Regions from separate parts of the Streptomyces sp. NPDC058469 genome, predicted to be linked through region 1. Evidence: riboswitches for the same ligand, from Rfam matches in the RefSeq annotation. Region 1 holds a riboswitch; each other region holds the start of a gene.
What was found. A riboswitch is a leader RNA that binds a small molecule or an ion and turns the genes downstream of it on or off. The one in region 1 is predicted to bind cyclic di-AMP.

Region 1 (7,897 bases):
CGAGATGCTCGCCCCGGACTCGCTCGACGGGCTGCGCGTGTACTTCCCGGACCCCTGGCCCAAGAAGCGGCACCACAAGCGGCGGCTGATCCAGGAGGAGTTCCTGTCGCTCGCCGCGACCCGGCTCAAGCCCGGTGCGACCGTGCACTGCGCGACCGACTGGGAGCCGTACGCGGAGCAGATGCTCGAAGTGCTCGGTGCGCACCCGGACTTCGAGAACAGCCAACCTGACGGCGGTTTTGCGCCCCGTCCGGACTTCCGGCCGCTGACTCGTTTCGAGGGCCAGGGACTGGACAAGGGACATGTCGTGAACGATCTGCTCTTCCGTCGCGTACCCCACGAGGACCAGCGCTGACGCCAGGCTCCATCGCGGGCCGTGCCCGTACCTCGTTAGGGTCGATGCCGTGGCCACGTTTCCGCCGTACCCCCCACACCCCGGCCACCCCGCCGGTGGTGTGCCCGGGCACGGGCCGCGGGGGCGCTGGTGGCAGCGGAACTGGGTCCGTTACGGCGCGCTGATCGCCCTGCTCACGCTCTCCGGGCTCGTCATCCTCGCGCTGGTCCGCCAACAGACCGGCACGGAAGGGTTCTTGGTCGGCCTCGGGCTCGCCGTACTGCCCGTTCCGCTGCTCGTCGCCGCCTTCCGCTGGCTGGACCGCGTCGATCCCGGGCCCTGGCGGAATCTCCTGTTCTCCTTCGCGTGGGGTGCCTGCGCCGCCGCGCTGATAGCGATCGTCGCCAACAGCTTCGCGACGAGATGGATAGCGACCACGACCGCCGACCCGACCAGCGCGGACACCCTCGGCGCCACTGTCATAGCCCCGATCGTCGAGGAGTCGGCGAAGGCGGCGGCCGTCCTCCTCGTCTTCCTGTTCCGCAGACGGGACTTCACCGGGATCGTCGACGGGGTGGTGATAGCCGGGGTCACCGCCACCGGCTTCGCGTTCACCGAGAACATCCTCTACCTCGGCACCGCCTTCGGCACCGACCAGCTCACCGGCGACCGCGGCTTCACCTCCGTCACCGCGGCGACCTTCTTCGTGCGCATCGTCATGTCCCCCTTCGCGCACCCCCTGTTCACCGTCCTCACCGGCATCGGCTTCGGCATCGCCGCCCTCTCCCCCGACCGGCACCACATCAGACGCGTCCTGGTCCCCCTGACCGGCCTGCTCCTCGCGATGGGCATGCACGCGATCTGGAACGGCTCCTCCACGTTCGGCCAGTACGGCTTCTTCGAGGTCTACGGCGTCTTCATGCTCCCCGCGTTCGGCCTGCTGACCTGGCTCGCGATCTGGACCCGGCAGCGCGAACTGCGCACCGTGCGCGAGGAGTTGCCCGCCTACGTCTACGCGGGCTGGCTGATCCCGGCCGAACCGTTCGTGCTCGGCTCGATGAAGGCCCGCCGGCTGGCCCGCGAGTACGCCCGCCACCACCTCGGCAGACCGGCCGGCCGCTCGGTCGCCCAGTACGAGGCGTACGCGACCTCCCTGGCGTTCCTGCGGCACCGGGCCGGGCGGGGCCGCGCCGGCGCCGACTTCGTCGTACGGGAAAGGGAGTTGCTGCACGAGCTGTGGCTGCGCCGGGAGGTGGCGCGGCCCGCGCTGGACTACGCGGCACGGCGCATGGCACCGCCGGTACCGGTGGTCGTACCGCCGTGGCCGCCGGTGTACGGGTCGTACGGGACTCCCCTGTACAACCCGTACCGGTCCTGACCCGACGGTCTCGGCGACCCTTACGACCCGTACAACCTCTGGCCCTCTACACGCCCTCTACGGCCCTTAGGCCGACGCCTGTGTGAGGCGGGCGATCTCCGTGTCCGTCAGCGTCAGTTCGGCCACGCCGAGCAGTGCGGGCAGTTGCTCGACCGTGCGGGCGGAGGCGATCGGGGCCGCGACCGTGGGCTGGGCGGCGAGCCAGGCCAGGGCCACCGTGGCGACCGGGGCGTCGTGGGCCTGCGCGACCTCGTCGAGGGCGGTGAGGACCTGTTGCCCGCGCTCGGTGTTCAGGTGCTTCGCGGCGCCCTCGGCACGCGGGCTGTCGACCGTCGTACCGGGGCGGTACTTGCCGGTGAGGAAGCCGGAGGCCAGCGCGAAGTACGGGACCGCGGACAGGCCTGCCTTCGCGGCGAGCTCGCTCAGCTCGCCCTCGTATGTGCCGCGCGAGACCAGGTTGTAGTGGGGCTGGAGGGCGACATAGCGCGCCAGGCCCTCGCGCTCGGAGAAGTCGAGGGACGCCCGGAGGCGCTCCGGGGTGATGTTGGAGGCGGCGATGTGCCGCACCTTGCCCGCCTTCACCAGCTCGTCCAGCGCGCCGATGATCTCCTCGACCGGCACCTCGACCTTGTCGAAGTGGGTGTAGTAGAGGTCGATGTGGTCGGTGTCCAAGCGGCGCAGGGAAGCGTCGGCGGCGGCCTTGATGTTGGCGGCGCTCAGGCCCGGGAAGTCGGGGTGCTGGCTGACCTTGGTGGCGATGACGACGTCGGAGCGGTTGCCTCGGGCCTTGACCCACTTGCCGATGATGGTCTCGGACTCGCCGCCGTGGTTGCCCGGCGCGAACGCCGAGTACGAGTCGGCGGTGTCGACGAAGTTGCCGCCCGCGGCCGTGTACGCGTCGAGGACGGCGAAGGAGGCCGCCTCGTCGGCGGTCCAGCCGAAGACGTTGCCGCCGAGGGAGAGCGGGAAGACCTCGAGGTCGGACCGGCCCAGCTTGCGAAGAGAAGTCATGACCCTCTTCAACAGCCGGACCGGAACCGGATATTCCAGACGCTCAGGGGTTGAGGCCCTTGCTGCGCAGCCAGGGCGCCGGGTCGCTCGCGGTGGCGGCGCCGTTGATGTGCACCTCCAGGTGGAGGTGCGGCCCGGTCACGTTGCCGGTGGCGCCCACGCGGCCGATGACGTCGCCGGTGGCGACCTTCTGCCCGACGCTGACGTTGATCGAGGACTGGTGGCAGAACCACAGCTCGGTGCCGTCGTCGAGGGTGATGATCGTGCGGTAGCCGTACGACCCGGCCCAGCCCGCCTCGGTGACCGTGCCGCTGTGCACGGCCTTGATCAGCGTGCCGGTGGGTGCGGCGAAGTCGAGCCCGGTGTGGTAGCCGGAGGACCACATCGATCCGGCCTGGCCGAAGGTGCCGGTGATCGTGTACGAGACGACCGGCAGCGTGTACTGCTTGGCGAGCGCGGCGAGCTTCGCGGCCTCGGCCTTCTTCTTGGCGGCGGCCTCCGCGGCCTTCTTCGCGTCGGCGGCCTTCTTCGCGGCGTCCTTCTCGGCCTTGGCGGCGGCGTCGTCGACCTGCTTGGCGACGGCGGCCTCGACGGCGGCCTTCGACTTGCCCTCGACCTGCACCTGCTGCGACTCGGCCTGCGCCATGATCCGGTTGCGCAGCAGCTCGCCCGCGTCCGAGGCGCCCTTGGCGGTCTCGGTGGTGGTCACGCCGACGCTGCTGAGCGCGGTCGCGGAACCCTTGGGGGTACTACTGGACGAGTCGTCCAGCAGATGACCCACCGAGGGCAGGTCGGGCAGGGAGATGGAGACCGGCGGCTTGCCGGTGTTGGCGCTGGCCATACCGCCCGCGCTGACGGCGGCTATGACACCGACGCCCAGGACGGTGGAGCTGCGGGCGAATCCTCCGCCACCACGCTGCTTGGCGACACGGTGCTTGCCGCGGTTGGGAGGAACGGACTCCGCGCTGGGATTCCACTCCTCCCAGGGGCCCTCGTCGGGGCGGAAACCGCCGTAGACGACAGGGGCTTCTGGGGCAGCCTGGTTGGACGCCACGTGGGCGTGCTCCTTTCCTTCCTTCTCGCCTACCGGGTTAGCTGACGGGTTCGGAGCAGGAAGGTCTCCTACGCGCGTAAACCTGCCGTGTCGCCACGGCTGTCGACGAGCGATTCACCCCAAGTGGTGGTTCCCCGGTTCCCTCGCGGGATTCGGCGCGTGCGCACGGAGCTGTCTCTTGTGACGGCTGGGACGACCGCGCTGCGTTATCGAACGTTAATAGACACGGGCGCCCGTTTCCAAGCTGTTCGGCTTGATCATTAACCTTTCCTTGCTGGACGAACGGCCCACCACCGGCGAAAAACGGGCGAGTTGGCCAAGTCTCGGAATTTCCACAGGTACTGACGGCATGTCAGTTGTTATGCGGAGGGCTCTCACCCGGTCACCACCGGTGACAACCGCCGTAGTTGCCTGTCTACGGATGCCGTACGGCGATCATCGCCATGTCGTCCGTCATCCAGCCCCCGGAGTACCGGCGCACCTCCTTGGCGAGGATGCCGAGCAGCGCCTCGGGACTGCGGAAGGTCCGGCCGGCCAGCCGCGCCCCGGGGTCGTAGAAGACGCCGTGGGAGTCGCGCGCCTCGGACAGCCCGTCGGTGTGGACGAGGAGGGTGGCCCCGCCGGGGAACGCGAACTCCTCGGCGCGGTCGGGCCAGACCCCCAACTCGCCCATGCCCAGCGGCAGTGCGGGCTCCTGGACCTGCAACGTGCGCACGGTGCCGTCCTCGTGCAGGAGCAGCGGCGGCGGATGGCCCCGGTCGACGATCCGTACGACGCCGTCGCCGTGCGGGAGTTCGGCGAGGACGGCCGTGGTGAACCCCTCGAACGCGTCGAGCCCGTCGCGCCGGGTGCCCTCGCGTGCCAGCGCCCGCTCCAGCCGCTGGGCGACCGCCTCCAGGGTGGCCTCCTGCTCGGCGGCCTCCCGGAACGCCCCGATCACCACGGCCACGGCGGCGACCGCGCCCATGCCCTTGCCGCGCACGTCGCCGACGACCAGCCGTACGCCGTGCGGGGTGTCCTGCACCGCGTACAGGTCGCCGCCGATGAACGCGCCCTCCTGCGCCGCCTCGTACCGTGCGGCGATCTCGAACCCGCCGATCCGCTCGGCCGGTTCGGGCAGGACGGCGCGCTGGGCGGCCTCGGCGATCTCGCGCGCGGAGGCGAGCTGTTCGCTGCTGCGGCGGACCAGGAGGTTGATGAGGACGGCGAGCACGGCGACCGTCGCCACGGTGATCACCTCGGTGACCGCGTCGGTGTGGAAGACGATGCCGAGCCTGACGTGGATCGCGAGGACGACGGCGACGGAGACCAGGCCGGTGAGCACGGTGCCGCGCCGCGAGTAGAGCGGGGCGGCGACGAGCGGGGCGGCGGTGAAGAACGGGGCCGCGGTGAAGTCCTGCGGGGTGAAGTAGTCGTAGAACGCCCCGACGACCAGCAGCAGCGTCGGCAGCCGGCGGACAAAGGTGCGGGCGTAGGAGATCCGCCGTCCCTCGACGGGGCCGAGGCCCGGGTCGGGCACGGGATCGCCGGGCAGACGCCCGCCGGCTCGCACGTACGGACCCTCCGCCTCCACGGATCCAGTTTTTCCCGGTGGGGGGAGGGCTGCGAGCGGTGTGGGCCGATCGGGGAGATCACGGGGGATCAAAGAGGGGGAGAAACACCAAGGGCCGGAATCCATTTCTGGATTCCGGCCCTTGGCCTTAGTAGCGGGGACAGGATTTGAACCTGCGACCTCTGGGTTATGAGCCCAGCGAGCTACCGAGCTGCTCCACCCCGCGCCGTTGTGATTGCAACTATACGCCATTCGCGGGGTCCGAAGTCACACAGGTTTCAGTCGGCGGTGTTTCCGGCGTGCGTGAGGGTCTCCCAGGAGACGAAGAGGTCGTCGCTGCCGGCCGGCCGGGTGGACTCGGCGAGCTTGTGCGCGGCGGGCACCTTCACGCCGAGCCGGCCCTCCAGGTGGTTGAGGGCGACCTCCAGGTCGGGCCCCATGTTCCGGTCGACCTTGCCGCCGCACAGCCACGCGGGCGCGGCCTCGCCGAGCTGGTAGCGGGCGTGGAATTCCAGGGCCGCCTTGAGCCGGTCCTTGACGCCGTCGTAGAGGTCGACGCCCTGGTGCCAGGCGGTCTCGGCGATATGGGCGGTGGCCGCCAGCGAGTACCCGACGTGCTTGAAGTTGCGGCAGGTCTCCTGCGCGACGCCGTCCTTGAAGGTCGTCTGCTTGAACCAGTACGTCGTCAGCTTCTGCGGGGTGGTGACCTTCGAGCCCACCGGGGTGAGCGGCACCTTGCCGTCCTTGGCGAGGTAGAAGTAGGCGGGCACGCGGTCGCGGAAGCGTTTGACGGCCGCGTCGAAGGCCTTGTGGTCGTCGCGGAACACGGCGATGCCGATCGCCGCGTCCGTCATCGCGAGGTCCCAGTTGCCGTTGTAGTCCGGCAGGTTCTTGGTGACTTCCGGCTCGTAGGCCGTACGCAGCATGGTCTCGAAGCGCTTGACCCGGTCCGCGGGCCATCCGGCCCCCGGCGCGTACCGCACGATCTCCGCCGCCCGCACCCAGGTAGACCCGGCCCACGCGGTCTGCAGCCCGGCGTCGTCGGAGGTGTGCTCCTTCATCTTCGCCGACCAGTCGTCCATGATCTCCCGCGCCTTGAGCGCGTGATGCTGCTTCCCGGTGATGCTGAACAACAGGGCCTGCGTGTACGCCGCGATCGCGTCCTCGCGCTCCTCGACACAGCCGTGCGCGGCCTTGCCGTTCCATGGGCAGTCGACGTCGGCGTACGGCTTCGCCGTGTACTTGTACGACCCGTACTTGCTGTCCCGCATCCCGAAGTACGCCTTCAGCCAGGGTTGCTTGCCGGCAGCCACGTTCTTCCGTACGGCGTCCAACTGGCCCTTGCTGACCAGGACTCCGGGGTGGGTGAACGCGGCGTCTGCGGGCAGTGCCCGTGCCATGGTTCGCGTACCGGTGTCCGCCGTCCCGCACGAGGCGAGTAGCCCTACGACTACGGACGCGCCCAGCATGGTGATGGCGTGCCGCCGGCCCACTGCCCTCATGTGTCCTACCTCCGCGTTGTCCGCACCGGTTCCTTGCGAGCGTGACCCGGTGGGCGGTGGGGCGCAGGATCTGATGGGCCGATTGGTCGTGGTGAGCGGTGTTGGGGCGAGCCGGTGTTGGTGTCGGCGCAGCTGGGAACTCCGCCCCCAGACCCCCGCTTCGGCCTGAACGGCCTCGTCCTCAAACGCCGGACGGGCTGGATTTCGCTCAGCCTGTCAGATGGCGGTTCGGTGCCTTCGCTCGCTCCTCGTACTCCGGGAGTACGACCACGGACACCCCCTGCGCGGCCAGCGCCCCGCTCCCGTCCGCCCCCGCCACGAACGTGTCCGGCTCGCGCCAGGCCGTGACCACGCGTCGTACGCCCGCGTCGAGGATCAGGCGGGCGCAGGGCTTGGGGCGGGAGGCTCGGTGGGTGCAGGGTTCCAGGCTGGTGTAGACCGTCGCCGTGGGGAGGCGCGGGTCCTGCGGGTCCAGTTTCGCCAGGGCCGCCTCCTCCGCGTGGACCACCGGGTCGCCGGACTCGCGGGAGTGGCCGCGGGACAACTCCGTGCCGTCCTCCGCCACCACCACCGCGCCGACGCTGAACGCCGTCTCCGAGGGCGGGCAGTCCGCCGCCAGGTCGCAGGCCAGCGCGAGCCAGTGGTGGTCGGCGGCGGAGGGGAGGTCGCCGGTGCCGGGGGCGGTGGGTTCGTAGCGCATGAGGACCACGTCCTCGATGGGGCGGGTCTCAAGGAGTCGGAGACGGCCCGCCTGGTACGTGCCCGGGCCGAAGAGACGGGGGGCCTTGCTGTCGCCTACGAAGAGCGGGGACAGGACCAACTGGAGTTCGTCGGCCAGACCCTGCTGGAGGAGTTGGGTGTGGATCGTGCCGCCACCCTCGACCATCAGGCGGTCCACTCCCCGGACCTCGTGCAGGTGCTCCAGGAGCCGGCGCCAGTCGAGGTCGGGGCCGAGGGTGACGACGTCCGCGGCGAGGCCGAGCCCGCGTGCCCGCTCCCCGCCCTTGTCCGTCGTATAGACGACCTTGTCGCCGCCCGTGTGCCAGAAGTTGGCCGTCGGGTCCAG
Region 2 (7,897 bases), on a different contig from region 1:
AGCGGAGGCCACCGGACCCTCGACCCGTACTCGAAGCTCCTGGAGGAGCGGATCGTCTTCCTCGGGACGCCGATCGACGACATCTCGGCGAACGACGTGATGGCCCAGTTCATGCACCTGGAGTACCAGGCACCGGACCGGGACATCTCGCTGTACATCAACTCGCCCGGCGGCTCGTTCACCGCGATGTCGGCGATCTACGACACCCTGCGGTTCGTCACCTGTGACGTGGAGACGATCTGCCTGGGTCAGGCCGGCTCGTCCGCGGCGGTGCTGCTGGCCGCGGGCACGCCGGGCAAGCGGTCCGCGCTGCCGGGTGCGCGAGTGGTGATCCACCAGCCCTCACTGCCGGAGCCGATCCAGGGTCAGACGAGTGATCTCACCATCCAGGCCGAGGAGTTGGCGCGCACCCGGTCCCAACTGGAGGCGCTGCTCGCCCTGCACACGGGCCGGACGGTCGAGCAGGTGAGCGCGGACATCGAGCGGGACCGGATCATGGATGCCCAACAGGCCCTGGAATACGGGCTGGTGGACCGCGTCGTGTCCACCCGCAAGACCTCGCTCACCGAGCCGGGCGGGGAGTGAGCCGGCGATGCTGCCGCCGGAGCTGCCGCCGCTGCCCACACTGACGCGCGCCGAGGGCGAGTTGATCGACCGTTATCTGGACGTGGCCGACCTGCTGGGCCGTATCAACCCGGCGCATCACGGGGACACCTACCGTGGGCTGAGGGCCGCTCAGGCGCTCGTGGCCAAGGCCACCGAGCTGCGGGACGCGCTGGCGCTGATGCACCAGCGGGGCGAGACCGAGCTGCACGCCCCCACGCTGGCGCGGGCGCTGCGCGTGCTGGACGGGGAGCGCCGCACGGCCCGCGTCACCCTCCCCTCGCCCTCCGACAGTTGAGGGAGTCGGAGCCGTCCCGGGCGGCGGCGAAACGGGCCGAACGGCGTACCCCCGATCGGCGTAGTCGCTCCTCCGTCCGTGGACCCGTCCGGCTTGCGCAACACGCGTAGCCCGAGGGCCGCATGAGGTGTTCCGGTGCTGGTCCGAGGGCCGCGCGCCCCTCGACACCCGTTCGAACACGGGGGTGTCCACCCGAACGGGTGAGTGGTGAGTAACCCCACAAATCCCCGGTTGCGTTGGGCTTTTCGGACATTCATAGGTGAAGATCCCTGTCTGACGACAAGACCCCGCCGCAGCGGCGGGGCGATCCGGGCGGACGCCGAGTCCTGCCGCCGCCCGGATGACAGGTCGACAGGATTGCATCGGCAGGAGTGGAGGACCCAGGCACGACGGGTCGCCGGGACGGTCACGCCATGACCGGGTCGAGCAGCCCTTGGGGTGAAGCCGCGTCAGCGGCCGGGCAACTTCGCCAGCCCGAATCCGACAGGTCATCCTTCACAGGCGGCTGACGAAGGGTTGCGCATGACTGCGCTCAATCGTGTCCCGTCGCTGATGGTCAGGGCCGGTACGGCCTCGGCCTTCGCCATCGCCGCCGTGGGCGGCTCCGTCGTGATACCGGGCGTCGCATCCGACGCCGCGGCCGCGACACCCGCGACGAAGGCACTCCAGGTCGCGGCGTCCAAGAAGGGCGCCCCGTACAGGTACGGGGCCACCGGACCGGGCCGCTTCGACTGCTCCGGGCTCACGCTGTACTCGTACAAGAAGGCGGGCAAGAAACTGCCCCGTACGGCGGCCCAGCAGTACAACAAGACCCACCACGTCTCGGCCAAGGGCCGCAAGGCCGGGGACCTCGTGTTCTTCCACTCGGGCTCCAGCGTCTACCACGTCGGCATCTACGCCGGGAAGGGAAAGATCTGGCACGCCCCGAAGACCGGGGACGTGGTGCGGCTGCAGAAGATCTGGACCAAGAGCGTCTGGTACGGCCGGGTCAGTTAGGGCCTGTCCGAATCTCCCGAGGGGGTGGCGGCCACCTGACAGGCCGCAACCCCCTCGGGTGTCCAGGGACGTTCGGAACATCGTTCTACGGCTCCTGCTGGCCCCCGGCGGTCACCGGCCGGGCCGGTACGGTCCAGGGCACCTCGATGGAGACCGTCTTGCCGCCCTCCAGGGTGGGCCGGACCTTGAGTTTGCCGCCGCACTCCGCGGTCAGCCAGCGGATGATCACCATGCCCCGGCCGTTGTCCTGCTGGACAGCGGCCGGCAGGCGTTTCGGGAAGCGGGGATGGCTGTCGGTGACCCCGATGCGCAGCCGTTCGTCACGCTCCAGCTGGATGTCCACCGTGAACGTGGGTGACTGCCCGAAGGTGTGCTGTACGGCGTTGGTGGCGAGTTCGGAGACGATGAGGCGGATGGTGTCGGCGACCTCCGTGTCCGCCGGAAGTCCCCATTCCACCAGGGTCCCGACGACGTAGGTGCGGGCGGTGGAGACCGAGGCGGGATCGCTCGGCAGAGTGACGGATGCTTCCAGATGGTCTGCCATGGCGCGGTCGTCCCTTTCCCGCGGGACCGGTGTCCGACACGGAGCGGATGGTTCGAGTACGGTCCCGGACTGGTGCTTCTTCGCCAGACTGCCATTACCGCGTCGGTAACGGTGGCGATCCACCAAGATATGCATATATCTGTCGCTCGAAGCGGTGAACTCTGCCACCTCAGACCGTATTTGGGCGGCTCGGAAGGAGTAAGGAGAAACCCATGCAGTACGGTCCCGCGGTGCGCCGCCGGAAACTGGGCGCGGAACTGCGCGCGTTGCGCGCTGAAGCGGGGCTCACCAGCGGTGAGGCGGCCCGGCTGGTCGGCTGGCATCAGTCGAAGGTGAGCCGCATCGAGACCGGCGCGAGCGGCGTGAAACCGCCCGACGTCCGGTTACTCCTGGACGCCTACCAGGTCGGCGACCCACAACTTCGGGACATGCTGCTCGTGCTGGCGGGCTCCGACGACGGTGGCGGCCGGCACCACTGGTGGCACGCCTATCGCGGTGTACTGCCGCCCGCCTACCGGGACTTCATCAGCCTGGAGTCACAGGCCAGCACGATCCGCAACCTGGAGACCTCGGTCGTCCCCGGACTGCTGCAGACGCCCGAGTACGCCCGGGCGGTGACCCGGGCCGCCGTGGGAGGCCTCGACAACGACGGCCCCGAGCGGCTCGACGCGCTGGTACAGGTGCGGCTGGCCCGGCAGGACGTGCTGCGCGCGGATCCGCCGCTGGCCCTGAGCGTGGTCCTCGACGAGGCGGTGTTGCGGCGGGAGATCGGCGGGCCCGGTGTGATGGCACGTCAGCTGGACCGGCTCGTGGAGGCGGCCCACCTGCCCCAAGTGAGGCTTCAGGTACTGCCGTTCGCCGCAGGAGCGCACATCGGCATCACCGGCCCTTTCGTTATCTTCTCCTTTCCGAGCACTTCTGATCTGGACGTGGTTGTTCTCGACCACTTGACGAGTAGCCTCTACCTCGAACGGAAAGAAGACCTAGAGGCCTACAGCGAGGCCTTCAGCACCCTTCAGTTCCACGCCCTTTCGCCCGAGGATTCGTTGGATTACATCGCCGGGATAGGTGACGGCGCGTAAGGAGGCACCATGTCTGCACTGCCTCGGAACGTACCTTCCAGTACTGATCTGTCCGGTGTGCGGTGGCTGCGCAGCAGCTACAGCACGGGAGCGAACAACTGCGTCGAGGCGGCACGTCCGCACACAGGCCCCCGCGCGGGGCTGCTCGCCGTACGCGACTCGAAGGACCCGCAAGGACCCGCCCTGCTCTTCTCCCCCGCGAGCTGGACGGGCTTCCTCACCGCGTTCCACTGATCGGTCCGCCCATCGCGACTCACGACCGTGTCACGCCGACTCATGGTCGCGTCTCGCCGATCACACGTACAGCGCGTTCGATCTCGGCCCCGGAGAGGTCCGCTCGGGCGGTCAGCCTGAGCCGTGAGATGCCGTCGGGCACGGAAGGAGGACGGAAGCAGCCCACGGCCAGCCCTGCCGTACGGCAGTCGGCCGCCCATTGCACGGCCGCCTCCGGGGACGGCGCACGCACCGAGACCACGGCGGCGTCCGGACGTACCGCTTCCAGACCCGCGGCGGTCAGCCGTGCGTGCAGGTCACCCGCCACGGCGCGCGCCCGTGCGGCCCGCTCGGGCTCGCGCCGCAGCAGGGTGAGCGCCGCGAGCGCCGCACCCGTGGCAGCAGGCGCCAGTCCCGTGTCGAAAATGAACGTCCGCGCCGCGTTGACCAGATGGTCGATCACCCGCGCCGGCCCGAGCACGGCACCGCCCTGACTGCCCAGAGACTTGGACAACGTCACCGTCACGACCACGTCCTCACCCCCCGCGAGCCCCGCCGCGAACGGCGCCCCACGCCCCCCGTCGCCCAGCACCCCGAGCCCGTGCGCGTCGTCGAGCAGCAGCCCCGCCCCGAACTCCCGGCACGCCTCGGCGAGCGCGCCCACGGGCGCCGCGTCCCCGTCCACGGAGAACACCGAGTCGGACACGACGACGGCCTGCCCGTCGTGCGTCCGCAGCGCCTTGCTCACCCCTTCCGGATCCGCGTGTCCTACGACCTGCGTCGCGCCCCGCGCCAGCCGGCAGCCGTCGATCAGGGAGGCGTGGTTGCCCGCGTCGGAGACGATCAGCGAGCCGTGCGGCGCGAGCGTGGTGACCGCGGCAAGGTTGGCCGCGTAGCCGGAGGAGAAGACGAGGGCCGCCTCGAACCCGCAGAACTCGGCCAGCTCGCGCTCCAGTTGGGCATGCAGTTCGGTCGTACCGGTGACGAGCCGCGACCCGGTCGACCCCCCGCCCCAGGTCCGCGCCGCCGCCGCGGCCCCTTCGACGACCTCGGGGTGATGGGCCAGACCCAGGTAGTCGTTGCTCGCGAGATCGAGGAGCGGCGAGTCGGCGGGACGGGGACGCAGGGTCCGTACGAGCCCGGCGCGACGGCGCTGCTCCGCCTGCTCGTCGATCCAGCCGAACGCCATGGTTCCTCCCGGGCTTTTGTAGGCAGTGCACAGACACTAATCGGACGACCAGCCGCCCAGGGTGTGGCAATACCCACACGTCGAACCCTGTCTCTTGTTCAATCTCTCCTTGGCCGCGGGCGGTCCCGTAGGACAGGATCGGACCTCATGGACCTGCTGAACACGCTCGTGGACAAGGGGCTTCGGCGCGAGCTGCCGACCCGCGCGGAAGCACTCGCCGTCCTCGCCACCACCGACGACGACCTGCTGGATGTCGTGGCCGCGGCCGGAAAGGTGCGCCGGCACTGGTTCGGCCGACGGGTGAAGCTCAACTATCTCGTCAACCTCAAGTCCGGCCTGTGCCCCGAGGACTGCTCGTACTGCTCGCAGCGGCTCGGCTCCAAGGCCGAGATCCTGAAATACACGTGGCTGAAACCCGACGCTGCCTCGAAGGCCGCGGCGGCCGGAGTGGCGGGTGGCGCCAAGCGCGTCTGCCTGGTGGCCTCGGGCCGGGGTCCGACGGACCGGGACGTGGACCGGGTCGCGGGCACCATCAAGGCGATCAAGGACCAGAACGAGGGCGTCGAGGTGTGCGCCTGCCTCGGCCTCCTCTCCGACGGCCAGGCGGACCGGCTGCGCGAGGCCGGCGCTGACGCCTACAACCACAACCTCAACACGTCCGAGTCGACGTACGGGGACATCACGACCACCCACACGTACGCCGACCGGGTCGACACCGTGCAGAAGGCGCACGCGGCCGGCCTGTCCGCCTGCTCCGGCCTGATCGCCGGCATGGGTGAGAGCGACGAGGACCTGGTCGACGTCGTCTTCTCGCTCCGCGACCTCGACCCCGACTCGGTGCCGGTGAACTTCCTGATCCCGATGGAGGGCACCCCGCTCGCTGCGGAGTGGCACCTCACCCCGCAGCGCTGTCTGCGCATCCTCGCGATGGTCCGCTTCGTCTGCCCGGACGTCGAGGTACGCATCGCGGGCGGCCGTGAGGTCCACCTGCGCACGATGCAGCCCCTCGCCCTGAACCTCGCCAACTCGATCTTCCTCGGCGACTACCTCACCAGCGAGGGCCAGTCCGGCCACGCCGACCTGGAGATGATCGCGGACGCGGGCTTCGAGGTGGAGGGCGCGGGCGAGGTGACGCTGCCGGAGCACCGGGCGGCTGTGGCGGCGGGCGGGTGCGGATCGCACGAAGGTGCCGGGTGCGGATCGCACGAGGGCGCTGGGTGCGGTGGGCACGAGGGCGCCGGAGTCTGCGGCTCCAGTTCCGCTCCCACGTCTACGTCCGCGCCCGTGCCGCAGGTCGACGAGGTGCGTCGGGATCTGGTCTCCGTACGCCGTCGAGGTGCCGGAACGGATCTCGCGCCCAATGCCTGACCCGATCGGCCGCCTGCCCGTCCCGGAGCTGCTGGAGCTGGACCGGCGGCACGTCTGGCATCCCTACGGTCCGATGCCGGGCCGGCAGGAACCGCTCGTCGTGGAGTCGGCCAGCGGGGTACGGCTCCGACTGGCGGACAGCGGGGGCGAGTTGGTCGACGGGATGTCGTCCTGGTGGTCGGCGATCCACGGCTACAACCACCCCGTGCTCAACGAGGCCGCGCACGAGCAGCTCGGCCGGATGAGCCACGTCATGTTCGGCGGGCTCACCCACGAGCCCGCCGTACGCCTGGCGAAGCTCCTTGTCGACATGTCTCCCGACGGCCTGGAACACGTCTTCCTCGCCGACTCGGGCTCGGTGTCGGTCGAGGTCGCGGTGAAGATGTGCCTGCAGTACTGGCGCTCGCTGGGCCGCCCGGCGAAACAGCGCCTGCTGACCTGGCGCGGCGGCTACCACGGTGACACCTGGCAGCCGATGTCGGTGTGCGACCCCGAGGGCGGGATGCACGAACTGTGGTCGGGGGTACTCCCCCGGCAGGTGTTCGCAGACGCGCCGCCGACGGAGTACGAGGAGTCGTACGCCGACCATCTGCACGAGTTGATCGAGCGGCACGCGCACGAACTGGCCGCGGTGATCGTGGAACCGGTGGTGCAGGGTGCGGGCGGGATGCGGTTCCACTCCCCCGCGTATCTGCGGGTGCTGCGCGAGGCGTGCGACGCGCACGACGTGCTGCTGGTGTTCGACGAGATCGCGACGGGTTTCGGCCGCACGGGCGCGCTCTTCGCGGCGGAGCACGCGGCGGTGACGCCGGACGTGATGTGCGTGGGCAAGGCGCTGACCGGCGGCTACATGACGATGGCGGCGACACTGTGCACGTCGGCCGTGGCCGAAGGCATCTCGCGGGGCGAGGTACCGGTCCTGGCCCACGGCCCGACCTTCATGGGCAACCCGCTGGCGGCGGCCGTGGCCTGCGCCTCGATCGAACTCCTGCTGAACCAGGACTGGTTGACGGAGGTCAAGCGCATCGAGGCGGGACTGCGGGAGGGCCTGGCCCCGGCGGCACAGCTCCCCGGCGTCCGGGACGTCCGCGTCCTCGGCGCCATCGGCGTGGTCCAACTCGACCACGCCGTGGACATGAAGGCCGCCACGGACGCGGCCGTACGCGAGGGCGTGTGGCTACGGCCGTTCCGCGACCTCGTCTACACGATGCCGCCGTACGTCACGGGCGACGCCGACCTGGCTCGGATCGCCCGCGCGGTGTGCGCGGCGGCGCGGGAGGGATGACATGCCGGTACTGGTGATCACAGGCACGGGCACGGAGGTCGGCAAGACGATCACCACGGCCGCCGTCGCAGCGGCAGCGCTCGCGTCCGGCCGCACGGTGGCCGTCCTGAAGGCCGCCCAGACAGGTCTACGGCCGGACGAGCGCGGGGACGCCGACGAGGTCGCGAGGCTCGCGGGTGCCGTGACGGCCACCGAACTCGCCCGGTATCCAGAGCCGTTGGCACCGGGCACGGCCGCACGCCGGGCCGGTCTGGCACCGGTTCGCCCGCACGAAATCGCCGAAGCCGCCCAGAAGTTGGCCACCGAGCACGATCTGGTG
Region 3 (7,897 bases), on a different contig from region 1:
GCATGTCGGCCACCACGAAGCTCGCCCCGGCCGCCTTCTCCAGCCAGACCATGTCCCTCTGGTTCCTGTCCCTCGCCCTCGCGAACGGCATCCAGGCCCAGACGGTGAAGCTCTACGACGACGTATCCAAGCCGGCCTACTTCGGCGTCAACGGCGCGATCGCGGTGGCCGCGGGCCTCGCGGTGATGGCCGCCGCGCCGTGGCTGCGCCGCACGATGCACCCGGTCCACTGAAGCCGACGGAGCCCCAGGGGTCACGATCATGCGCATCCGAACGTCCTTCCCCTACGAGACGACCCACGAGGACCTCCGTATCCGGGTGCCCGACGGAACGCGTCTCTACGCACGCGTGTGGCGCCCTTTGACGGACGAACCCGTGCCGGCGCTCCTCGAATACCTCCCGTACCGCCTGACCGACTGGACCGCGCCCCGCGACGCCCAGCGCCACCCCTGGTACGCGGGCCACGGCTACGCCTCCGTCCGCGTCGACGTGCGCGGGCACGGCAACAGCGAGGGCGCACCCGGCGACGAGTACGACGCACAGGAACTCGCGGACGGCGTCGAGGTGGTCAACTGGCTTGCCGCGCAGCCCTGGTGCACCGGCAAGGTCGGCATGTTCGGCATCTCCTGGGGCGGCTTCAACTCCCTCCAGATCGCGGCCCTCGCGCCCGAGCCCCTCAAGGCGATCGTCACGGTCTGCTCCACGGACGACCGCTACGACAACGACGTGCACTACATGGGAGGTTCCGCCCTCGCGGTCGACCTGCACGCCTGGGCGGCCACCATGCTCGCCTTCGTCGCCCGCCCGCCGGACCCCGAGTACGCGGGCCTGATCTGGCGCGACATGTGGCTCGAACGCCTCGAACAGATCGACCCGTTCATCCACACCTGGCTCGCCCACCAGATCCGCGACGACTACTGGCGCCACGGCAGCGTCTGCGAGGACTACGGCGCGATCGACGCGGCCGTCCTCGCGGTGGGCGGCTGGCACGACCCGTACCGCGACACGGTGCTGCGGCTCGTCGAGCACCTCCCGCCGGACCGCGTGCGCGGCCTGGTCGGCCCCTGGTCGCACCAGTACCCCGACCGCGGCCTGCCGCCGGGCCCCGCGATCGGCTTCCTCCAGGAGACCCTCCGCTGGTGGGACCAGCACCTCAAGGGCATCGACACGGGGGTGATGGCGGACCCCCTCCTGCGTGCCTACGTCAGCGACTCCCACCCTCCGGCCACGGTCTACGACTCCCTTCCGGGCCGCTGGGTCGGCGAGCCCGCGTGGCCCTCGCCGCACGTGAAGACGACGACGTACGGCCTCCGGGGCGCCCCCGTGATCGTCCGCTCCCCCATGCACACCGGTGTGGACGCGGGCCGTTTCTTCCCCTTCGGGAACGACGCCGATCTGCCGCCGGACCAGCGGGACGAGGACGCGCGCTCCGCGTGCTTCGAGTTCGAGGTGCCGGCCGAGACGTGGGTGCTGGGGCGGCCGGGGGTGCGGCTGCGGCTGACCTGCGAGGTGCCGCGCGGGCAGGTGATCGCGCGGCTGTGCGACGTCGCCCCCGACGGCTCCTCGACCCTGGTCACCCGGGGTGTGCTGAACCTGTCGGCGCGGCACGGGCGGGACCGGGCGGTGCCGTGGACGCCGGGTGCCACCGAGGACGTGACCTTCGAGCTGAACGGCATCGGGCACGCGTTCCCGCCCGGGCATCGCATCCGGCTCGCGGTGTCGTCGGCGTACTGGCCGTGGATCTGGCCGCAGCCGGAGTCGGCGGCGGGCTTCACGCTGGACCCGGAGGGGAGCGCGCTCGAACTCCCCGTGCGGGAGCACGAGTTGACCGACGACCTCCGTACCGACGACATCCGCTTCGAGGAGCCCGAGGAGGCCGAGCCACTCGGGGTGAACTACCCGGCCACCCTTGACGAACCGCGCCCCGAGCGGCTGGTCGTGCGGGATGTGGCGAAGGGCGAGTGGCGGCTGGAGGTGGACCCCCGGTACGGCGGCACGCGCGTGTACCCGGACGGACTGGAGTTCACCGAGGACGCGCTGGAGACGTACACGATCGACGAGTCGGACCCGTTGTCGGCGCGCACCCGCTCGGACTGGTCGATCCGGCTGCACCGGCCGGAGGCGGCCTGGGACACGAGCGTGCGCACGCGGTCGGAGATTACTTGCGACGAAACGGACTTTATTACCTCCAACGAGGTCATCTGCACCGAGGGCGAAGAGGTGATCTTTCATCGGACATGGGAGAAAAGGATTCCGAGAACTGCCAGTTGAGGTCGAATGCCCGATTTGCCGTTCTTAATCCTCCCGTGAGTTGGGTCACTCATTTCTGTGCGCGACCTGTGTCCCGGTCTGCCCGCGTTTCCCCTTATGGCGTTTGACAGTTGACCCTTGGCTCACGCAAAGGATCAAGTGCCCCATACGCCTCAGACCAAGGTCAATAGGGGTTAGGTGTGATTCCGCCACTTGTTCCGGACATGTGCTCTCGCATACGTTCCCGGCCTGTCGAGCGGAACGCCGAATCCTGCCGCCGCCCGGCATCCCAGCCACGAACACATCTCGCACGGCAGGAGCGGGGGAACCAGGTAAGTCGCCGGACCGGTCGTCGCGACCGGAACGGCTTGGGGTTAAGTCACGTCCGCAAGGGCCTGGCCGGGCACCTCCCAGCCCGAACCCGACAGCTCACCTCGCAGGCGACGGAGAGGAACCTCGTCATGCCTGCAACCGCTCAGTCCCGCCGCGCCCGCCTTGTCCGCCGCCTGGTCGTCACCGGCACGGGTGTGGCGATACTCGCCCTGCCTGTCGTCGGTGCGACCACCGCGTCGGCCGCCACCACGTCGACCAGTTCGACCACTGCCGCCGGGTACCCCAACACCCTTGACGGGTGGATCCGTGAGTCGCTCGCGATCATGGCGCAGAAGGGGATTCCGGGTACGTACAACGGGATCTACCGGAACGTGATCCGTGAGTCCTCCGGCAACCCGTACGCCATCAACAACTGGGACTCCAACGCGGTGGCCGGTACGCCGTCGAAGGGGTTGCTTCAGGTGATCGACCCGACGTTCAACGCGTACCACGTGGCGGGGACGTCGTTCGACTCGTACGACCCGGTCGCGAACATCACCGCCGCCTGCAACTACGCGGCGGCTGTGTACGGCTCCATCGACAACGTGTACGGGGCTTACTAGAACCGTTGGATCAGCCACGACGGGTTTGTGTTTTGAGTGACACCATCGTCGTGGCTGGTCGCGCAGTTCCCCGCGCCCCTGAAAAGGCCCTTCGGGCCCCTTTTCAGGGGCGCGTTCTAGCTGAACAGTCTTTCCAGTACCACCGCGATGCCGTCGTCCTCGTTCGACAGCGTCACCTCGTCGGCCACCGCCTTGAGTTCGGGGTGGGCGTTGGCCATTGCCACGCCGTGGGCTGCCCAGTCGAACATCGGGATGTCGTTCGGCATGTCGCCGAAGGCGATGGTGTCGGACGGGGTGAGGCCCAAGTGGCGGGCGGCCAGGGCCAGGCCCGTCGCCTTGGTGATGCCGAGTGGCTGGAGTTCGACGGTGCCGGGGCCCGACATGGTGACCGAGGCCAGGGAACCGACCACCGAGCGAGCCGTGGACGCCAACTCGTCGTCCGCCAGGGCGGGGTGACGGAGCAGCACCTTGCTGATGGGTTCCGCCCAGAGGTCGTCGCGTCGGCCGACCCGTACCGCGGGGAGCGTGGGGTGCGGCATCAAGTAGCCGGGCTCGATGAGGGTGAGGCCGTCCACGCCGTCCTGGTCGACCGCCGCGTACACCTGGCCCACCTCGGCCTCGATCTTGCCCAGCGCGGTCTCCGCCAACTCCCGGTCCAGGGTGACCGACCAGAGCAGACGGTCCGCGCCGGCGTCGTACAACTGCGCGCCCTGTCCGCACACCGCGAGCCCCCTGGAGCCGAGGTCGTCGAGGAGGGGCCGCACCCTCGGGGCGGGCCGGCCGGTGACGACGAGATGCCGTGCACCTGCCGCCGCCACCCGCCGCAGCGCGGCGAGGGACCGGTCGGAGAGTGTGTCGTCGCCGCGCAGCAGCGTCCCGTCCAGGTCGGTGGCGATCAGTGCATATGCGTGGGGTGCGGCCATGATCAGAGAATACGGATGGAAAGCCCCACCGACTCGACACGAACCGGACGGCTCACGCCTACACATGCGTTGACCCGTGTTCCGGTTGGTTTGACAGTTACGGCGGTTATGCCGACTCCCGGATCACCAGTTCGGTGGGCAGGATCACGCCCGCCGTGTCCTCGCCGGCGATCTGGGCCAGCAGCATCCGCACCATCTCGGCGCTGATCCGGTCGTAGGGCTGGCGCATGGTCGTGAGGGCCGGGGTGATGGCGGTGGCCGCCGCCGAGTCGTCGAAGCCTCCGACAGCGATGTCATCCGGGACCGAACGGCCGGACTGTTGCAGGGTGTTGACGACTCCCAGCGCCATCAGGTCGGAAGCTACGAAGACCGCGTCTATGTCGGGGGCCTGGGACAGGAGTCTGCGGGCCGCTTCCTCGCCGCCCGTGCGACGGTAGTCGCCCTCGACCACGAGGGTCGGGTCGTGGGGCAGGCCCGCCTCGGTGAGGACGTCGCGGTAGCCGGCCAGGCGGTCGGGGCCGCCCGGGGCGTCGAGCGGGCCGGTGACCATGCCGATGCGGCGACGGCCGCCCGCGATGAGATGGCGGACCATCTCCTGGGCGCCGTCGCGGTCGGCGGCGGCCACGTAGCTGTACTTGGAGGCGGTGCCGAGCGGCTTGCCGCAGGCCACCAACGGGATGCCCGCGTCCCGGAGTTCGGACGCGACCGGGTCGCCGCTGTGGTTGGAGACCAGGAGAACGCCGTCCACGTGGCCCGAGGTGATGTACCTCGTCAGTCGGCGGCGCTCGTCCTTTGAAGAGGCCAGCATCAGCAGCAGCGGGATGTCGTGGCGGGCCAGGTGTTCGGTGCAGCCCCGCAGCAGGACATTGAAGTTGGGGTCCTCGAAGAACTTCTCCTGCGGCTCGGTGAGGAGGAACGCCACCGAGTCCGACCGTCCGGTGCTCAGGGAGCGGGCGTGCCGGTTGACGACGTAGCCCGTCTTCCTGATCGCCGTCTCCACCGCGGTGCGCGCGGCGGGCGAGACGTAGTGGCCGCCGTTCAGGAACCGGGAGACGGTGCCCCGCGACACGCCCGCCTCGCGGGCCACGTCGTGGATGGTGGGCGGCTTGCGGCGGCCGTTCGAGCTCGTCGTCATGTTCCTCGTTCGTGGTGGGGGGCGGTCGGCTGTGGGGGGTCCGCCCGGTTCCTGGGCAGGTCGCGCGAAGTCGGCAGCGGTTCGGCCGCGCCCTGAAGGGGCGCGGGGCTGCGTTCGATGTGCGGCTACCGCCGCGTGGGCGCGACCAGCCACGACGGCGCCGCGGACGAGTGACGGCCCATCACGGCACTTCCAGCGGAGCGCTCACGCCTTGACCGATCCGCTCAGCAGGTCCAGTGACCAGAACCGCTGGATCACCAGGAAGAGCGCGATCAGCGGCAGGATCGCGAGGAAACAGCCCATGATGACCAGGGTGTAGAGCGCCGGTTGCGAGGCGCCCTGGTTGAGCAGGGTGTAAAGGCCCAGCGTGAGCGGGAACTTGGTGTCGTCCGCGAGCATCACGTACGGCAGCAGGAAGTTGTTCCAGATGCCGACGAACTGGAACAGGAACACCGTGATGAGCCCAGGCATCATCATCGGCACCGCGATCCGCGAGAAGATCCGCCACTCGCTGGCGCCGTCCATGCGGGCGGCTTCGAGGAGTTCGGCGGGCACGGAGGCCGCCGCGTAGATGCGGACGAGGTAGACGCCGTAGGGCGAGAGGATCGACGGCAGGAGCATCGACCAGTACGAGTCGGCCAGGCCCAGCTTCGACAGGAGGAGGTACTGGGGGACGGTCAGCACGATGCTCGGGACCAGGACACCGGCCAGCATCAGCTTGAAGACGAACTCCCGTCCCTTGAAGGCGAACCGGCCCAGTGCGTAGCCGCCGGCGGCCGAGACCGCCGCCGACAGCAGGGCGCCGCCGCCCGCGTAGAAGAGGGAGTTGACCATCCACTCCCAGTAGATGCCGTCCCGGTACGAGCTCAGCTGCCTGAGGTTGTCGAGGAAGCCGGTGCCGGGGGCGAAGGTGAACGTGGAGAACAGTTCGCCGCGGCCCTTGCTGGCCGCGATGACCACCCAGACCACGGGGATCAGGCAGTACAGCGAGCCGAGGGCCAGGACGAGGGTGGGCACCCATGCGGTGCGTTTCGCCTTCGCGGGGCCCGGGCGGGCGTCGGTGGCGGTGAGGGTGAGGGGGGTCATGCCCGGTCCTCCCGGGTGTAGCGGTCGGAGACGCGCAGCAGCGTGAAGGAGAGCGCGAAGGTCGCCAGGGCCAGCACCACGGCGGTGGCGGAGGCGCCGTAGATGTCCGACCTGAGGAAGGCGGCGTCGTAGATGGCCATCAGCGGACTCCAGGAACTGGAGAGGCCGTTGGTCAGCGGCTTGAGCGCCATGGGCTCGGTGAAGACCTGGAGCGTGGCGATGACCGAGAAGAAGAACGTGAGCACCAGCGACGGCATCACGATCGGGATCTTGATGCGCAGGGCGATCTTCAGGTCGGACGCGCCGTCGATGCGGGCGGCCTCGTAGATCTCCTGCGGGATCGAGCGCAGGGCGGTGTAGATGACGATCATGTTGAAGCCCGTGCCGCCCCACACCGCGATGTTCGCGAAGGACAGGTACAGGTTGCCGCCGTCGAACAGGTCCGGCTGCGGCAGGTTGAACTCGCGCAGCAGGTAGTAGAAGGGGCTGACCGTCGGCAGGTACAGGAAGCCCCACATCAGCGCGGCGATGATGCCGGGCACCGCGTACGGCAGGAAGATCGCCAGCCGGGCGAACTTGGCGCTGCGCGCCTGCGGGGTGTCCAGCATCAGCGCGAAGACCAGCGCCAGACCGAGCATCGTGGGGATGACGATCAGGCCGTAGCCGAAGGCCCGCAGGACGCTGTGGCCGAACTCGGAGTCGTTCAGGACGTCGGTGTAGTTGCCGATGCCGTTCCAGACCTGCTGGCGGGCGCCCTTGCCGAGGCCGATGCCCTTGACCTGGACCTTGTGGAGACTGAGCCACACCGCGTACCCGATGGGCACGACGGTGAAGGCGGCGAACAGGAGCACGGCCGGTACGAGGAACCAGTACGGCGCGCTGCGGCCACGGCGACGGAGGCGGCGGGGGCGGACGGAGGTGGCGGTGCCGTCCGCCAAGGGCCCGGCCGTCAGCCGGTCGGAGCCCTTGAGCGGAGTGCTGGTCATGCCTCGGTCACCTTGAAGCCCTGCTTCTTCATGTCGGTGAAGGTCTTCGACTGCATGGTGGCGAGCGCGGAGTCGAACTGCGCCGACTTCTTCGCCTTGGTGGCCGTGCCGAACGCGTCGCTGAAGGTGTCGTAGGCGACCTGGACGTTCGGGCCCCAGGCGGACGCGGCCGTGGTGGCGGCGATCTTCGCGGCCGTGTCGTAGAAGTCGGTCTGGTTCGGGAAGAACGCGGGCGTGGTGAGCACCGAGCCGGACTGGCCCTTGGTGGCCGCCGGGTAGATGCCCGCCTCCTTGACCAGGGCGGCGAGCGCCTCCGGGTCGGTGTTCAGCCAGTTCGCGAACTTGGTCGCGGCCTCGGCGTGCTTGGAGTCGGTGGAGACGCCGGTGGAGGAGCCGCCCCAGCTGCCGGTGACGTCCTCGCCCGCGCTCCACTGCGGCAGCGGCGCCATGCGCCACTTGCCCTTGGTGTCGGGGGCCGAGCTGACGAGCACACCGGGCGCCCACACGGCGGAGACCCAGCCGAGGTGGGTGCCCTTGTTCAGGGCGTTGTTCCAAGCCGGCGTGTACATCGGCTGGTTGTCG

Region 2: linked by a shared signal. The riboswitch ahead of ACFWP5_RS21235 (C40 family peptidase) and the one ahead of ACFWP5_RS26320 (M23 family metallopeptidase) in region 1 are both predicted to bind cyclic di-AMP.
Region 3: linked by a shared signal. The riboswitch ahead of ACFWP5_RS19720 (transglycosylase SLT domain-containing protein) and the one ahead of ACFWP5_RS26320 (M23 family metallopeptidase) in region 1 are both predicted to bind cyclic di-AMP.

The regions. Positions count from the first base shown of each region.
Region 1 covers NZ_JBHXME010000066.1:10,381-18,277, forward strand. The annotation lists gene trmB (tRNA (guanosine(46)-N7)-methyltransferase TrmB) at 1-355, shown strand, start outside; gene ACFWP5_RS26310 (PrsW family intramembrane metalloprotease) at 405-1,712, shown strand; gene ACFWP5_RS26315 (aldo/keto reductase) at 1,779-2,723, opposite strand; gene ACFWP5_RS26320 (M23 family metallopeptidase) at 2,767-3,777, opposite strand; cyclic di-AMP (ydaO/yuaA leader) riboswitch at 3,789-3,945, opposite strand; gene ACFWP5_RS26325 (PP2C family protein-serine/threonine phosphatase) at 4,193-5,350, opposite strand; tRNA gene ACFWP5_RS26330 (tRNA-Met) at 5,482-5,555, opposite strand; gene ACFWP5_RS26335 (alginate lyase family protein) at 5,608-6,831, opposite strand; gene ACFWP5_RS26340 (dihydrofolate reductase family protein) at 7,040-7,897, opposite strand, start outside.
Region 2 covers NZ_JBHXME010000047.1:22,560-30,456, reverse strand. The annotation lists gene ACFWP5_RS21245 (ATP-dependent Clp protease proteolytic subunit) at 1-585, shown strand, start outside; gene ACFWP5_RS21240 (hypothetical protein) at 593-901, shown strand; cyclic di-AMP (ydaO/yuaA leader) riboswitch at 1,241-1,420, shown strand; gene ACFWP5_RS21235 (C40 family peptidase) at 1,424-1,897, shown strand; gene ACFWP5_RS21230 (ATP-binding protein) at 1,983-2,441, opposite strand; gene ACFWP5_RS21225 (helix-turn-helix domain-containing protein) at 2,654-3,523, shown strand; gene ACFWP5_RS21220 (DUF397 domain-containing protein) at 3,533-3,757, shown strand; gene ACFWP5_RS21215 (8-amino-7-oxononanoate synthase) at 3,798-4,925, opposite strand; gene bioB (biotin synthase BioB) at 5,073-6,293, shown strand; gene ACFWP5_RS21205 (adenosylmethionine--8-amino-7-oxononanoate transaminase) at 6,286-7,578, shown strand; gene bioD (dethiobiotin synthase) at 7,580-7,897, shown strand, end outside.
Region 3 covers NZ_JBHXME010000041.1:49,572-57,468, reverse strand. The annotation lists gene ACFWP5_RS19730 (peptide MFS transporter) at 1-233, shown strand, start outside; gene ACFWP5_RS19725 (CocE/NonD family hydrolase) at 262-2,271, shown strand; cyclic di-AMP (ydaO/yuaA leader) riboswitch at 2,503-2,708, shown strand; gene ACFWP5_RS19720 (transglycosylase SLT domain-containing protein) at 2,712-3,185, shown strand; gene ACFWP5_RS19715 (HAD family hydrolase) at 3,302-4,108, opposite strand; gene ACFWP5_RS19710 (LacI family DNA-binding transcriptional regulator) at 4,215-5,243, opposite strand; gene ACFWP5_RS19705 (carbohydrate ABC transporter permease) at 5,448-6,329, opposite strand; gene ACFWP5_RS19700 (carbohydrate ABC transporter permease) at 6,326-7,315, opposite strand; gene ACFWP5_RS19695 (ABC transporter substrate-binding protein) at 7,312-7,897, opposite strand, start outside.